Saccharothrix violaceirubra: one gene and its partner. The protein of the gene in region 2 interacts with the protein of the main gene of each other region in a pairwise test. Links are inferred from orthologs where the notes say so. Each region holds a gene or a part of one and is shown on either strand. Other genes may lie near its edges.

The links. The genes of interacting proteins can lie anywhere in the genome.
Region 1: the proteins of thrS (region 2) and rplA interact in binary tests that used the Escherichia coli proteins (3 or more experiments, as listed by UniProt). The link is inferred for Saccharothrix violaceirubra from one-to-one orthologs.

Annotation. Positions count from the first base shown.
Region 1 is NZ_JACHJS010000001.1:202,637-205,434, forward strand. Bases 40-2,765 are described here. They hold rplA (50S ribosomal protein L1), read left to right. Parts: upstream 40-907; coding sequence 908-1,624; downstream 1,625-2,765. Other genes in these bases: nusG (transcription termination/antitermination protein NusG), read left to right, coding at 40-79; rplK (50S ribosomal protein L11), read left to right, coding at 249-683; F4559_RS01125 (hypothetical protein), read right to left, coding at 1,678-2,430; rplJ (50S ribosomal protein L10), read left to right, coding at 2,693-2,765. Also shown: more of nusG, read left to right, coding at 1-39; more of rplJ, read left to right, coding at 2,766-2,798. UniProt on the Escherichia coli protein: One of the primary rRNA binding proteins, it binds very close to the 3'-end of the 23S rRNA. Forms part of the L1 stalk. It is often not seen in high-resolution crystal structures, but can be seen in cryo_EM and 3D reconstruction models.
Region 2 is NZ_JACHJS010000001.1:2,230,232-2,233,227, reverse strand. What follows is about bases 43-2,966. They hold thrS (threonine--tRNA ligase), read right to left. Parts: upstream 2,546-2,966; coding sequence 539-2,545; downstream 43-538. Other genes in these bases: F4559_RS11060 (HIT family protein), read right to left, coding at 43-542. Also shown: more of F4559_RS11060, read right to left, coding at 1-42; F4559_RS34335 (helix-turn-helix domain-containing protein), read right to left, coding at 2,993-2,996. UniProt on the Escherichia coli protein: Catalyzes the attachment of threonine to tRNA(Thr) in a two-step reaction: L-threonine is first activated by ATP to form Thr-AMP and then transferred to the acceptor end of tRNA(Thr). The rate-limiting step is amino acid activation in the presence of tRNA.

The DNA of each region.
Region 1 (2,798 bases), 2.0 Mb from region 2 along the record:
GAAGCTGAAGGTCCTGGTGTCGATCTTCGGCCGCGAGACGCCGGTCGAACTGTCGTTCAGCCAGGTCTCCAAGATCTGACGCGTTCGGGGGCACCCCGCCGGCGCGGGGTATCCTCGACTGTCGTGCAGAACCACCCCGCTCGCGCGGGGTGGTTTCCCGCTGTCAGCGGGACTGGTATCCCGCGCGAGCGGGGCCGTCGGACCGCCGCGGCCGGCAGGGTCGCGCGCCGGAACAAGAGAGTACGGAAATGCCTCCCAAGAAGAAGAAGCTCGCAGCGATCATCAAGCTGCAGATCAAGGCCGGTGCGGCGAACCCCGCCCCGCCGGTCGGCCCCGCGCTGGGTCAGCACGGCGTCAACATCATGGAGTTCTGCAAGCAGTACAACGCGGCGACCGAGTCGCAGCGCGGCACCGTGGTGCCGGTCGAGATCTCCGTGTACGAAGACCGGTCGTTCGACTTCAAGCTGAAGACGCCGCCGGCCGCGAAGCTGATCCTCAAGGCCGCGGGCGTGGAGAAGGGCTCCGGCGAGCCCCACCGCGTCAAGGTCGCCAAGATCACCCAGGACCAGGTCCGCGAGATCGCCACCGCCAAGATGGTCGACCTGAACGCGAACGACGTCGACCAGGCCGCCAAGATCATCGCCGGCACCGCCCGCTCCATGGGCATCACCATCGAGGGCTGACCGCCGCACCGCGTCTTCACCACTGCTCGGGGCCATCCCCAGCCGTGAGGTCGCCGTTGCCGTCTGGACTGAGTCATTTCGATCCGCCCGAAGGGCCGATCGAAATCACGAGGGAAGACGGCGACTCCAGGGCGACCGAACCGCCCCGACGAAGTCGGGGCTATCGAACACAGTGGGAGAGCTGAGCGCAGCTCGCACCACGACTGTTGCTTAAGGACAGAAGCATGAAGCGCAGCAAGGCGTACAAGAACGCCGCCGAGCTGGTGGACCGGGAGCGGCTGTACTCGCCGCTGGAGGCCGCCAAGCTCGCCAAGGACACGTCCAAGGTCAAGCTGGACGCGACCGTCGAGGTCGCCATCCGGCTCGGCGTGGACCCCCGCAAGGCCGACCAGATGGTCCGCGGCACCGTGAACCTGCCGCACGGTACGGGCAAGACCGCCCGCGTGATCGTCTTCGCGACGGGCGACAAGGCCGCCGAGGCCGAGGCCGCCGGTGCGGACGCGGTCGGCTCCGAGGACCTCATCGAGCGCATCCAGGGCGGGTGGCTCGACTTCGACGCCGCGATCGCGACGCCGGACCAGATGGCCAAGGTCGGCCGCATCGCCCGCATCCTCGGCCCGCGTGGCCTGATGCCGAACCCGAAGACCGGCACCGTGACCCCCGAGGTCTCGAAGGCCGTGACGGACATCAAGGGCGGTAAGATCAACTTCCGCGTGGACAAGCAGGCCAACCTGCACCTCGTCATCGGCAAGGTGTCGTTCGACGCCGAGAAGCTGGTCGAGAACTACGCCGCCGCGCTCGACGAGATCCTGCGCGCGAAGCCGTCCGCCGCCAAGGGCCGGTACCTGAAGAAGGTCACCGTCTCCACGACGATGGGCCCCGGCATCCCGGTCGACCCGAACCGCACGCGCAACCTGCTGGCCGACGAGGCCGCGGTCTGACGTCCGCGAGTCCGTCGAAGTGCCCCCGGCCCACGCCGGGGGCACTTCGCGTTTCAGCCCGTCGCGCAGTCGGCGGGTTCGGCCTCGTACCCGCTGATCACCCACGTGTTGTTGACCTGCCGGGTCAGCACGAACCGGCCGAGCCGCGGCCCGCCGGTGACCTGGAGCGCGCACGAGCTGACCTCGACGCCGGCGCCCTTCGGCGTGCCGCGCATCTCCGCGGGGAAGCCGACCTGCCGGTAGTCGGCCTCGTTGGTGACCTGCTTGTTCAACGCGTGCACGGCGGCGGCGCAGTCCTGTGCGCCGAACGCGTCCGCGAAGGACTTCTCCGCCCTGTCCTCGCTGAAAAGCGCGCACGCCCGCCCGGCGTCGTCGGTGATCACGTGCTTGTAGAACATCGCCACCGTGCCCTGGATGCCCCAGGGCGTCTGCGGTGCGATGACGTTGCCCTTGTCGCCGCCGCTGTCCACGGCGACGTCGCCGACGTCGTCCGTGCCGAAGAACCGCTCGTAGAAGTACGAGAGCACCAGCAGCACCAGGACGAGGGAGACCAGCCGCCGGAACAGCCTGCTGCCCACGAGGACACGCCACAGGGGCTTGCCCGGTGCCTTGGCGGGCTTCGGGTCCGGCGGGAGCGGCACGGGTGGCTGCGCGCCCGCCGGCTGGGAACTCGGCGGCAGGGCGTGTTGCCCCTGCGCCTGCTGGAAGCGCTGGAACTCCTGGAACCGTTGGAATTCCTGGAACTGCCTGAGCTGTTCCGGGTCGATGTCCGGCTGCTGCGGGCTCCGGGGCGGCTCGTCGGTCACAGGTCACATCATGCCGAATTTGGTCGTGGCTCCGGCCCTTTGCTACGGTTGGCGCGTTCCACCGAAGACCGTCGGTCTTCGTCGATCCCCTGGGATCGGCGAACGAAGGCTCCGCGAGCACGCGGGCGGCCCGCGCAGGAGGACGAGGAAGCAAGGCGGGTTCCGATCCGCTTTCGACGCCCCGTGCCGATCGCGCAGGGGCGTTTTTTCGTGCCTCCGGGCGGCCGGCGTGTTGTCACCCCAGCCCAGAGAGGAGGCGATCATGGCGAAGCCCACCAAGGTTTCGGCCGTCGCCGAGCTGTCGGACAAGTTCCGCGGTAGCTCGGCCGCTGTCGTGACCGAATACCGTGGCCTCTCCATGGCGCAGC
Region 2 (2,996 bases):
GCGAGCCATGCGGCGGCCAGCAGCCGACGCGTCTCGCCGAGCAATTGGGGCAGCACCTTCGTATGACCGATCACCGGCATGAAATTCGCGTCGCCACCCCAGCGCGGCACCACGTGCTGGTGCAGGTGCGCCGCGATACCGGCACCCGCGACCACGCCCTGGTTCATGCCGATGTTGAACCCGTGCGGCTCCGAGACGGACCGGATCACGCGCATGGCCTTCTGCGTGAACTCGGCGAACTCGACCGTCTCCGCGGGCGTCAGGTCGGTGTAGTCGGGCACGTGCCGGTACGGCAGCACCATGAGGTGGCCGGGGTTGTAGGGGTACAGGTTGAGCACCGCGAACACCAGCTCGCCCCGCGCCAGGATCAGCGTGTCCTCGTCCGGCGACACGGCCACCACCCGGCAGAACGGGCAGCCCGCCGGTTCGTCGCCGTCCGCCTTGCCCTCGCCGCGCACGTAGGACAAGCGGTGCGGGGTCCACAGCCGCTGCAACGCGTCGTGGACCCCGACCCCGTCCTGCTCCTCGTACTCGACCGTCACTTGACCAGGTCCGCCGTGGGCGACGCGTTCTCCCGGCGGGCGATCCACTCGACGACGGTGGCGACCGCGCGCTCGACCGGCACGCCGTTGACCTGGGTGCCGTCGCGGAACCGGAACGACACCGCGCCGGACTCGACGTCCTTGCCGCCCGCGAGCAGCATGAACGGCACCTTCTGCGTGGTGTGGTTGCGGATCTTCTTCTGCATCCGGTCGTCGGAGGCGTCGACCTCGACCCGCACGCCGTGCTTGCGCAGCTCGGCGGCCACGGCGAACAGGTGGTCGAGGTGCTCGTCGGCGATCGGGATGCCCACGACCTGCACGGGCGCCAGCCACGCCGGGAACGCGCCCGCGTAGTGCTCGGTCAGCACGCCGAAGAACCGCTCGACCGAGCCGAACAGCGCGCGGTGGATCATGACCGGGCGCTTGCGGGTGCCGTCGGAGGCGGTGTACTCCAGCTCGAACTTCTCCGGGAGCATGAAGTCGAGCTGGATGGTCGACATCTGCCAGGTGCGGCCGAGCGCGTCCTTGGCCTGAACGGAGATCTTCGGGCCGTAGAACGCGGCGCCGCCGGGGTCCGGGACCAGGGTCAGGCCGCTGGACAGCGCCGCCGCCTCCAGGGTCTTCGTCGCCCGCTCCCACACGTCGTCGGCGCCGATGTACTTCTCGTCGTTGCGGGTCGACAGCTCCAGGTAGAAGTCGTCGAGGCCGTAGTCGCGCAGCAGGCCCAGGACGAAGGCCAGCAGCGACTTCAGCTCCTCCTCCACCTGCTCCTCGGTGCAGAAGACGTGCGCGTCGTCCTGGGTCAGGCCGCGCACGCGGGTCAGGCCGTGGATCACGCCGGACTTCTCGTACCGGTAGACCGTGCCGAACTCGAACATGCGCAGCGGCAGCTCGCGGTAGGACCGCCCGCGCGACCGGAAGATCAGGTCGTGGAAGGGGCAGTTCATCGGCTTGAGGTAGTAGTCCTGGCCGGGCTTGCGCAGCTTGCCCTCGTCGTCGTACTCGGCGTCGAGGTGCATGGCCGGGTACATGCCGTCGCGGTACCAGTCGAGGTGGCCGGAGGTCTGGAACAGGTTGCCCTTGGTGATGTGCGGCGAGTAGACGAACTCGTAGCCCTCCTCGACGTGCCGCGCCCGCGAGTGGTCCTCCATCGCCTTGCGGACGATGCCGCCCTTGGGGTGGAAGACCGCCAGGCCCGAGCCGATCTCGTCGGGGAAGCTGAACAGGTCGAGTTCGGCGCCGAGCCGGCGGTGGTCGCGGCGCTCGGCCTCGGCCAGCAGCTCCAGGTGGGCGTCGAGCGCCTCCTGCGACTCCCACGCGGTGCCGTAGATGCGCTGGAGCTGCGGGTTGCGCTCGTTGCCGCGCCAGTAGGCGGCGGCGACGCGGGTCAGCTTGAACGCCGGGATGTGCTTGGTGGTCGGCACGTGCGGGCCCCGGCACAGGTCGCCCCACACCTGGTCGCCCGAGCGCGGGTCGAGGTTGTCGTAGATCGTCAGCTCGCCGCCGCCGACCTCCATGATCTCGCTGGTGTCGACGTCGCTCTTGATGTCGACCAGTTCGAGCTTGAACGGCTCGGCGGCGAGTTCGGCCTTGGCCGCGTCCACGGACTCGATCACGCGGCGGGAGAACCGCTGCGCGCCCTTGACGATCGCCTTCATGCGCTTCTCCAGCGCCTGGAGGTCCTCGGGGGTGAACGGCTTGTCGACCTTGAAGTCGTAGTAGAAGCCGTCGCGCACGGGCGGGCCGATGCCCAGCTTCGCGTCCGGGAACTGCTGCTGCACGGCCTGGGCCAGCACGTGCGCGGTCGAGTGCCGGATGACCGAGCGGCCGTCCTCGGTGTCGGCGGCCACCGCCTCCACCTCGACGTCCACGGCCGGGGTCCACGACAGGTCGCGCAGGTGGCCCTCGGCGTCGCGGACGACCACGATCGCGTCGGGGCCCTTGCCCGGCAGTCCCGCCTCGCGGACCGCCGTCCCGGCCGTAGTCCCCGCCGGCACCACCACGCGGGGTGGGACGAGTGCGGCTGAGGGGAGCGGCTGGGACACGATGACTCCTCGGAGTGTGACGGTGCTTGCACCGCAGATGTTATCGGTGCTCACCGACGGGTTTTCCGCCGTGCCAGGTTGGCCCGCCCACCCGATCGGGTCAAGGTCGCGCCCGCACGTGGACCAGGCCGTGCAACCCGGCGGCACCCAGGTGGTCGCGAGTCCTCCACCCGGACACCGCGAGTTGCGCACCCGGACACCGCGAGTTGCACGTTCAGGCACCGCGAAATGTGCATTCGGGCACCGCGAGTCCCCACTTCGGAGGCCACCCTGGCCGACGGGCACCGGTCAGCCGGTGAGCGGTTCCGGTGCGGGGCCGGGGTCGAACGCGGCCGAGGGCCCGCGCGATCCACCGCGCCCGGCGCAGGGCCGTGACGAGGTCGGGGTGGTCGCCGCGGAACACGGTCAG